Linked DNA regions of Caulobacter sp. FWC2. The protein of the gene in region 1 binds, or shares a complex with, the protein of each later gene. Links are inferred from orthologs where the notes say so. Each region holds a gene or a part of one and is shown in the gene's direction. Other genes may lie near its edges.

The links. Proteins that work in one complex are often made in the same cells at the same time.
Region 2: the proteins of CSW62_RS01410 (region 1) and dapF are in contact, whole or in part, in a solved structure (PDB 5YGU), measured with the Escherichia coli proteins. The link is inferred for Caulobacter sp. FWC2 from one-to-one orthologs.

The regions. Positions count from the first base shown.
Region 1 is NZ_PEBF01000001.1:278,388-283,901, reverse strand. What follows is about bases 1,007-3,974. They hold CSW62_RS01410 (RNA pyrophosphohydrolase), read left to right. Parts: upstream 1,007-2,230; coding sequence 2,231-2,719; downstream 2,720-3,974. Other genes in these bases: CSW62_RS01405 (alpha/beta hydrolase), read left to right, coding at 2,743-3,974; CSW62_RS01415 (divergent polysaccharide deacetylase family protein), read left to right, coding at 1,010-2,191. Also shown: CSW62_RS01425 (TonB-dependent receptor), read right to left, coding at 1-328; more of CSW62_RS01405, read left to right, coding at 3,975-4,161; CSW62_RS01400 (alpha/beta fold hydrolase), read left to right, coding at 4,220-4,969; quaternary ammonium compound efflux SMR transporter SugE, read right to left, coding at 4,966-5,289; CSW62_RS01390 (hypothetical protein), read right to left, coding at 5,403-5,514. UniProt on the Escherichia coli protein: Master regulator of 5'-end-dependent mRNA decay.
Region 2 is NZ_PEBF01000001.1:5,202,895-5,207,160, forward strand. Bases 1,273-4,266 are described here. They hold dapF (diaminopimelate epimerase), read left to right. Parts: upstream 1,273-2,339; coding sequence 2,340-3,194; downstream 3,195-4,266. Other genes in these bases: CSW62_RS24540 (prolyl oligopeptidase family protein), read right to left, coding at 1,273-1,460; CSW62_RS24545 (potassium channel family protein), read right to left, coding at 1,514-2,308; mtaB (tRNA (N(6)-L-threonylcarbamoyladenosine(37)-C(2))-methylthiotransferase MtaB), read left to right, coding at 3,199-4,266. Also shown: more of CSW62_RS24540, read right to left, coding at 1-1,272. UniProt on the Escherichia coli protein: Involved in the succinylase branch of the L-lysine biosynthesis and in the biosynthesis of the pentapeptide incorporated in the peptidoglycan moiety. Catalyzes the stereoinversion of LL-2,6-diaminopimelate (L,L-DAP) to meso-diaminopimelate (meso-DAP).

The DNA.
Region 1 (5,514 bases):
CGAACTCGTACATGCCCAGGGCGTCGTTGGCCTGGACGTTGAAGCCCGGCAGGCTCTCCAGCATCTTCAGGCCGGTGATGCCCGCCGGCGCCGACAGCAGCGCCTCGCGGGTGATCGAGACGGTGGCCGTGGCGTGGTCGGTGCCGATGGCGACGCTGGCTTCCGAAAGGCGCTTGCCCGTCACCACGACCGTTTCCAGTTCGGCGGCCTTGTCGGCTTCCTGGGCCAGGACCGGCGTCGCGCTCCCCAAGACAGAGGCGGCGAGAAGCAGCGCCCTAAGACGAGTTGCGGCGCGGGCAGGTATGCGAGTGGTCATGACTATCCCCAATCATTTTGACTGGCTTCAGCGTCATCAACACTTCATCGCAGGTAAACTAAGAATTTCTAGGACCGAGCCCACTTAATCACAAAGTGGAAACGTTGCGCATCCATGTCCGATTTATGAACAATTCAAATATCGTCACTTTATACATTTAATAGAAATCTCACGAAAGTCGCACACGACGATCGCGTTCATTACGTTTGACTATATCGATATGGGAATAGTTCTAAATCCGCATTTGGCGCACGCGTGGGTCTGGGCGGGCCGGGACGGCTCGCCTTCGCACCCCCGCTGTCCTTGGGCCTGAGAGATTCAGCGCCCCGTCTCTGACGGACGGGCGGTCGCCTTGCTCCTTCGGCGAGGGCGGTAAGCGCCCTGCTTTCCAGCGTTCAACATCTCGCGCGGTCCTTCTGCTTGAGCGTTTCCGGGGCGGTTTCGCCTTCAGCGCCGGGCCGGGGCCCGATCTCTCCCGCGAGAGGACTCCAGGGAATGAGCCGGGACCGCGCCCGTCAACCGATCAGACCGCCCATGACCGCTCTCAGCGTCCAGCGCCTGCAGCGCTTGCAGAAAACGCCAATTTCAGCGGCGCCCGCGTCGTCGCGCCGCGGCGCGAAGGCCATCAGGACCTCATCCGGCCACATCTCGTTAACCATATATTCGAAGCTTGCCCGCTAGGCTGAAGAGGTCATGGCCGTCTCCTTTTCGCGTAAGCCCGCCTATGCCGCCGCCACGCCCGCTCCGGGCGGGTCCGGGGACCTGCGCGCCAAGCTGATGGCCGCGGTCAGCAATCCTTTCATCGGCGCCAGCGGCGCGGCCTTGCTGTTCCTGGCCTCGCTGGCGACGCTTGTGCTGATCACCAGCGACCCGCACGCCGGTTCGCCGGTGATTCGCCTGGAGCTGACCAAGATCGGCGCCACCAAGAACGCACCCGACGGCTGGCGCGAGGGCCTGGGCGGCGAGGATCCGCACGGGGCCGAGCTGGTTCCCGGCCAGCTGGGCCTGTCGGCCAATCCCTTCGCCCCGGTGAAGCCGGAAGAGGCTGCGGCGCCGCCCGCCGAGGGCCTTCAGAACCTGCCGCCGATCCAGCAGGGCCCTGGCCTGGCCCAGGCCCCGATCGCCGGCCTGACCGCCCCGGGGCCCGGCGGCGGCCCGCTGCCGATCATCGGCGCCGACGGCCGCACCGCCGCCGAAGCCTATGCCCGCCCGTTCCAGCCCAACGGCCGCCCCAAGGTGTCCATGGTCATCGGCGGTCTCGGCCTCAACGCCCAGACCACCCGCGCGGCGATCGAGACCCTGCCTGGCGAGATCACCCTGTCCTTCGCGCCCTATGCCGAAGGCCTGCAGGGCTGGATCGACCTGGCTCGCGCCCACGGCCACGAGGTGCTGCTGGAGACCCCGATGGAGCCGGCCGACTATCCGGCCAACGATCCGGGTCCCTACACCCTGATCGCCGCCAACCGGCCGGAAGACACCGTGCGCAAGCTGGAGTGGCTGATGTCGCGCGCCACCGGCTATTTCGGCCTGTCGAACTATCTGGGGGCCCGCTTCGTCGACAACGACCAGGCGATGGCCACCTTCAACGGCGTGCTGAAGTCGCGGGGCCTGGCCTTCGTCGACGACGGCCTGGCTGCCCGCCGCGCCGGGCCGATCCCGCGCGCCTCCGCCGACCGGGTGATCGACGACGAGCTGTCGGCCGCCGCCATCGACACCCAGCTCAAGGCTCTGGAGACCGGCGCGGCCAGTCGCGGCCAGTCGCTGGGCTCGGGCTTCGCCTATCCGGTGACCATCAATCAGGTGCGCGTCTGGGCCGCCGGCCTGCAGGCGCGCGGCATCCAGCTGGCTCCGGCCTCCGCGCTCGCCCGTCGCTAAGAGTGGCGCGCCGCTAGAACTCGTGGAAAAAGGCTCGGCATGACCGAGCTCGACTATCCCAAGCACCGCCCGAACGTCGGCGTCGTCCTGTTCCATCGGGACGGCCGCGTCTGGCTGGGCCGGCGCAACAAGCAAGCCCCGCCCTATAACTGGCAGTTCCCGCAGGGTGGGGTGGATGACGGTGAGGGCCTGGAGGCGGCCGCCCGCCGCGAGCTGGCCGAGGAGACCGGCGTCAGCTCCGTCGCGCTGCTGGGCCGCACCGAAGGCTGGATCACATACGACTTCCCGCCCGAGGTTCTGGCCAACGAAAAGCGCTCGCGCGGCTGGCTTGGGCAAAAGCAGGTCTGGTTCGCCTATCGCTTCATCGGCGAAGAGGCAGAGATCGATCTGGAAGCGGACGATCACGTCGAGTTCGACGCCTGGAAATGGGGCAGGCTCGACGAAGCACCCGAACTGATCGTACCCTTCAAGCGCGGGGTCTACGAGGTTGTGGTCGCCGCGTTCCAGGGGTTCGCGCGCGGCGGCTGAGCTCCCGCGCAGGGGAGTACCGAATGGCGGATACAGTTCTGCTGATTCACGGCTACGGCTGCGCGGGGGACGTCTGGGGTCCTGTCGCCGCACGGCTGAAGGCCGAAGGCTACAACGTGGTGGCGCCAACCATCCGATCGGCGGTGCGCACGGTCGAGGGTCCGCGCGCGGGCCTGGCCGGCCTCACCCTGGCCGACTACGTCGCCGAGATGAGCGCCCTGGCCCAGACCCTGGCCAAGGAGACCGGCCAGAAGCCGCTGGTCTTCGGCCACTCGATGGGCGGTCTGATCGCCCAGAAGATCGCCGAGGCCGGTCATGCGTCGGCCCTGGTGCTGTTCGCCCCGGCCTCGCCGGCCGACGCGCGCGGCAAGCCCAAGCTCTCGCCGGTCTTCACCTTCCTGAACATGGCGCTGCAGTACAAGCCCGAGACCCGGACGGGCAAGATGTGGAAGCCCGGCTTCAAGTTCGGCGTCATGAACGCCGTGCCGGCCGCGCGTCACGACGCGCTCTACGCCACGATGGTCTATGACAGCGGCCAGGTGCTGGCCGACCTGGCCTGGCCGCACAAGGACGTCCACAAGACGGCCTATGTCGACGAAACCAAGGTGACCGTGCCGATCCTGATCAACGCCGGCGCCCTGGACCGCACCACGCCACTGGACGACGTCCAACGTCTCGACCGCAAGTACGCGACCGCCGACCTCAAGATCTATCCCAACAACGCCCATTATCTCATAGACGAGCCCAACACGATGAAGATCCTCGACGACGTGATCGCCTGGCTGACGGGCAAGACCAAAGCCCCGGCCGCGACGGCGGCTCCGGCCCCCGCCCCGGCTCCGGCTCCGGCCAAGCCGCCCGAACCCGCGCCCGCGCCCGTGAAGGCGGCGGAACCGGCTCCGGCTCCTGCTCCCGCGCCCACCCCGGTGGCGGCCGCTCCGGCTCCGGCGAAACCCGCACCCGCGCCGAAGAAGGCCGCTGCGCCGAAGGCCCCCGCCAAGCCGAAGGCCGAAGCGGCTCCGAAGGCCGCGCCCAAGGCTCCGGCGAAACCCGCCGCCAAGGCCGAGGCCGCGCCGAAGCCCGCCGCGAAGGCTGCGCCTGCCGCCAAGGCTCCGGCCAAGGCCGCAGCAGCCCCCAAGCCGGCTGCCAAGCCGGCGGCTGCGAAAGCCCCCGCGAAGGCCGCGCCGGCTCCGAAGCCTGCCGCGAAACCCGCGCCCGCCGCGAAGGCTGCTCCGGCCGCCAAGCCCAAGGCTCCGGCCCAGCCGAAGGCAGAGGCTGCTCCGGCTCCCGCCAAGACCGCAGCGCCGAAGGCTGCTCCCAAGGCCCCGGCCGCGAAGCCGGCCACCGCCAAGGCCGCGCCGAAGGCCGCCGCGGCTCCGAAGGCCGCCCCTAAGGCGCCTGCGACAAAGGCGGCCGCCAAAACCTCGCCCAAGGCGAAGTAGACCGTGTAGGCTGTTCCCCGCCGACGAGCTTGTCGGCGGGGTTTTCTTTAGGGCGTCCATGCGCGCACCCGTGATCATGGTCCACGGCGCCTTCTGCGGCGGCTGGACCTTCGACGCCTTCCGCGCGCCGTTCGAGGCGGCGGGTCACCGCGTCCTGGCGCCCGACCTGATCGGCCACGATGGCACCAGCAGCGCCGCCGGCGTCTCGATGAGCGACTATGCGCGCCAGATCGCGCGTCTGATCGAGACCTGCGAGACGCCGCCAATCCTGATCGGCCACTCGATAGGCGGCCTGGTCGCCCAGATGGCCGCCAGCCGCGCCAAGGTCTCCAAGCTGATCCTGCTGGCCCCCTCCGCGCCCTGGGGCGTCTCGGGCGCGAGCCTGGAGGAGGCGGTCTCGGCCGTCAGCCTCTACAGCCTCGGCCCCTACTGGCTGCAGGCCATCGCGCCGGACTACGGCGTCGTGCGCCGCTACAGCGTCGACCGCCTACAGCGCCCCGAGCGCAAGGCGATCTTCGCCCGCATGACGGCCGAGAGCGGCCGGGCGCTGTGGGAGACGCTGAACTGGTGGCTGGATCCGTTCATGACCACCTCGGTCTCGGCGCCGGGCTGCCCCGTGCTGGCCGTCGCCGGCGGTCAGGACGTCATCCATCCGCCCGCCACGGTCCGCCAGACGGCCGCCCGGCTGGGGGGCAGCGTCGAGGTGTTCCCCGAGATGAGCCACTGGCTGCCCGGCGAGCCCGGGTGGGAGGCGGTCGCCGAGCGCTGCCTGACCTTCATCGCAGACGAAGGCCGCGCGGCGGCCTAAGCCGACGGCGAGAACACCTTCAGCCCCAGGATTCCGGCCACGATCAGGCCCAGGCAGACCAGCCGTGCCGCCGTCGCCGGCTCCTTGAACAGCACGATGCCGACAATGGCCGTGCCGACGGCGCCGACGCCTGTCCAGACAGCGTAGGCCGTGCCCAGCGGCAGGGTCTTCACGGCCCAGCCCAGCAGACCCATGGACAGCACAAGGCTGACGGCGGTCAGCGCGACCGGGATCGGCTTGGTGAAGCCCTCGGTGAACTTCAGGCCCACGGCCCAGCCGATTTCGAACAGACCGGCGATGAAGAGAATGATCCAGGCCACGACGAGCCCCTTTTCTGAAAAGGTGGGGTCGTCCCCGGACAACAAAAAAGGCGCGGGGTCGTCCCCGCGCCTTCGTTAGATAGAACCGGCCCCGGTCTGGGGCAAGCTAGGCCTTAGCGGCTGGTGGTGCTGTACAGGACCTGGGCGCGCTCGAAGTTCTTGCCGACCGAGGTCTCGTCGGTCTTCTTCAGGCGCATGAACACCAGGCCGGCGTGGCCGGCGGCC
Region 2 (4,266 bases), 4.9 Mb from region 1 along the record:
AGATTGAAGCCGCCGTAGGCGTGCAGCAGGGTCGGGTTCTGGCCGTCCAGCTTCCAGCCCTGCTTGTGGACCAGGAAGTAGGGGATCGCCGTGCCGTCCTTGGACGTCGCCGACTTCTGCTCGACCATCAGGTCCTTGGTCTCGAACTGGGCGGGCAGGGCCTTGACCGTCTGGGCGGTGGTCCCGGTGGCGTCGGCCAGCTTCAGCTGGGTCGGATTGAGGAAGCCCTCGACGGTGTAGAAGACATCGTCCCCTTCGTCGGAATGCGAGCCGAGCGAGACGGCGGCGTTGTCGATGACGGGCAGGGCGGTGGCCTTGATCCCGGCCTGTCCGCGATCCTCGAGCGTGAGGACCCGCCCACGGACATTGTCATAGAGGGCGACGACGACCCGGTGGTCGGTGACGGCGATCTGGTCGATCGACTGCCGGTCTTCCGGGGCGAGCAGCAGGACGGGGTCGGCCTTGTCGACGGCGTCCGGCGACAGCAGCGTGCTCGGCGAGGCCGCCACGACCGAACCGGCCTTGAACTGGCGGGCCGAGCCCCAGCTCCACGGCTCCTCGATCTTGATCACCAGCTTGCCATTCAGCAGGCCGCGCACCCCGACCTTTTCCGGGATCGGCAGGCGCTTGGTCTCCTTGCCGTCCCACAGATAGGTCTCGTCGTGGAAGAAGTCGGTGGCGCGGGTCAGCAGCACGACCCGATTGCCAGACGCGTCGCGCAGCACGTTGGGACGGGCCGAGACGTCGGACGCCTGGCCGCGATAGACCTCGACCGCCTGGTCCAGCGCCTGGCCGCGCTTCAGCGTCTTGATCACGAAGCCATAGCCGCTCTTGGTGGTCGTGCCCTCGCCCCAGTTGCGGGTCAGGATCAGGGTGTCGGGGTCCAGCCACTCGATCGACTGCTTGCTCTCGGGCAGCACGAAGCCGCCCGCGCCAGGGTCGACGAAGCTCTTGGTGGTCAGGTCGAACTCGCGGACCGTCACGGCGTCCTTGCCGCCGTTCGACAGGTTCACCAGGCAGCGGTCGTGGGTCTTGGGGCGGCAGTCGGCGCCCTTCCAGATCCAGTTCTTGCCCTCGGCCTTGGCCAGGGCGTCCAGGTCGAGCACCGTCTCCCACTGCGGGGTGGCGGTCTTGTACGACTCCAGGCTGGTGCGCCGCCAGACGCCGCGCACGTGGGTCTCGTCCTGCCAGAAGTTGAACACCGTCTCGCCGATGAAGTTCGGCATGGCGATGCGGTCCTTGGTCGACAGGATCTTCAGCGCCTGCGCCTGCAGGCCGGCGAACCGCTTGTCGCCAGACAGGACCGGCAGGGTCTTGTCGTTCTGGGTCTTCACCCAGGCCAGGGAGTCGGGGCTCTCCACCGCCTCCAGCGCCAGGTGCGGATCAGCGTCCTGCGCGTAGGCAGAAGTGGCGAGCATGGCGGCCAGGGCCACGGCGGAACAGGTGCGGAGCAGGGTCATGGCGGGGGACGGTATCGGAAAATTTTCCCCGCGCCAGAGCCAGGCTGGGCCGATCACGCCCCGTCGTCCGGAATGTTCAGCAGGACGCCACAGGCCTTGCAGTGGACGGCGTCCGGATCGTGCCGGCGCAGGCCGCAGGCGTGGCACTGATAGATGACCTTGTGCGGCCGCAGGATCGACTGGATCAGGCCGATGAACAGCGACACCCCGCCCAGCATCACCGCCATCGACAGCAGCTTGCCCCAAACCCCTGGAAGGGTGACGTCGCCATAGCCGGTGGTCGTCAGGCTGGTGACTGTGAAATAGAGGGCGTCGACATAGCCGCCGATGCCTTCGTGGCGGCCGGCGAAGCTAGAATAGACAAAGCCGGTGACCACGAAGACGAAGGTCGCCAGCGAGCTGGCCGCCCGGGTGATGTCCTCGACCCGCGTGTCGTCATAGCGCCGTCCGACCGTGCGCCAGAAGAACTCGCTGTGGATCAGGGTCCACAGGCGCAGCACCCGCAGGAAGCCGAAGTTGAACAGCCAGGCCGGGAACAGCAGGGTGGCCAGCACGAAAAGGTCCAGCCAGCTGATCGGCTTCTTCAGCCAGGACCTGATGTCTCCGTGGGCGATGGCGCGCGCGACAAGGTCCAGCACCAGGAAGGCCGCCACCCCATAGTCGATCAGGTAGAAGGTCAGGCCATGCCGCTGCATCAGCGGGGCGGCGATGAAGAAGGCGATGATCGCCAGGTCGATCAGGATGATCGCATAGCGGAACCGCACCGACGCCGGAGAGGCGCCGTGATAGAGGGCCCGCAGTCGGGCGCGCAGGCGAAGGCCGCCCTGGTCCTGTTCGTCGCGGTGCATTTCGCTCGGCTTTCCACTATATAGCCCGGCTATGAGCCGCACCTTCCTGAAGATGAACGGGCTGGGCAACGACTTCGTCGTCATCGAGACCCAGACCCAGACCTTTGAACCGACCCCCGAGGCGATCCGCGCGATCGCCAAACGAGGAGACGGCGGGATTGGCTGCGACCAGGTGATCGCCATCGATCCGCCCAAGGCGCCGGGCGCCTCGGCCTATGTGCGGTTCTGGAATGCCGACGGCGAGGAGACCGGGGCCTGCGGTAACGGCACCCGCTGCGTGGCGTGGCTGCTGATGCAGTCCGCCGGCAAGGACGCCGTGGCCTTCGACACGGTCGCGGGCCGCCTCTCGGGTGTCGCAGCCGGCGACAAGCTGGTCACGGTCGATATGGGCCAGCCCGGTCTCGACTGGACCCAGATCCCGCTGTCGGAGGAAATGAACACCGAGCGGGTCGAGCTGCAGGTCGGTCCGATCGACGCGCCGCTGGTCCACACGCCGGTCTGCGTCTCGATGGGCAATCCGCACGTGGTGTTCTTCGTCGACGCCCCGGTCACCGACGCCTTCGCCAAAGGCGCGGGCAGCCTGGTCGAGCACCACCCGCTGTTTCCCGAGGGCGTCAATGTCGGCTTCGCGCACGTCGCGGCCCGGGATCACATCCAGCTGAAGGTCTGGGAGCGCGGAGCGGGCCTGACCGCCGCCTGCGGCACCGGCGCCTGCGCCGCCCAGGTCGCCGCCGTGCGTCGCGGCCTGACCGACCGCAAGGCCCGCGTCGAATTCGAGACCGGCTCGCTGATCATCGAATGGCGCGAGAGCGACGGCCACGTGATCATGACCGGCCCCATAACCATGGACTATGCCGGCAAGCTGCCGGAGACGGTCGCGGCCTGAGGTCATGACCACCTACACCGTCATCAAGGCGACGCCGAAGCCCAAGCCCGAAGCGGGAGAAGAGGGCGGTCCGGCGACGACGATGTCCGGGCCCGACGGCGTCGACGTGGTCACCTTCGGCTGCCGCCTGAACGCCTATGAGAGCGAGGCCATGAGGGCCCGCGCCGCCGCCGACGGTCTGTCGGACGCGGTGGTGTTCAACACCTGCGCCGTGACCAACGAGGCGGTGCGCCAGGCCCGCCAGGCGATCCGCAAGGCGCGCCGCGAGCGGCCGGGCGCCAGGATCATCGTCACCGGCTGCGCCGCTCAGGTCGATCCGGCCGCCTTCGCCGCCATGCCCGAGGTCGACCTCGTGCTGGGCAATGCCGAGAAGGCCGCGCCCGGCGCGCTGACGGACACTTCGACCCGCGTTCGGGTCAACGACATCATGTCCATCAAGGAGACCGCCGGTCACCTGATCGACGGCCTGAAGGACCGCGCCCGGGCCTATGTCGAGGTCCAGAACGGCTGCGACCACCGCTGCACCTTCTGCATCATTCCCTACGGCCGGGGAAACTCGCGCTCGGCCCCGGCCGGCGAGGTCGTCGAGCAGGTCCGCAAGCTGGCCGCCGAAGGCTATCGCGAGGTCGTGCTGACCGGCGTCGACGTCACCTCGTGGGGGACTGACCTTCCGGGCGCGCCGACCCTGGGCCAGCTGGTCGGCCGCATCCTGCGCATGGTTCCCGACCTGCCCCGCCTGCGCCTGTCGTCGATCGACGCGGCCGAGATCGATCCCGACCTGTTCAAGCTGCTCGAGACCGAGCCGCGCCTGATGCCCTATCTGCACCTGTCCTTGCAGGCCGGCGACAACCTGATCCTCAAGCGCATGAAGCGTCGCCACAGCCGCGAGGACGCGCTGAAACTGGTCGCCGAGGTGCGCCGCGTGCGTCCCGACACCGCCTTCGGCGCCGACCTGATCGCCGGCTTCCCCACCGAGACCGAAGAGGCGTTCCAGAACACGCTGAACCTGGTCGAGGAGGCGGGCCTGGCCTTCCTGCACGTCTTCCCCTACAGCGCCCGTCCGGGCACCCCG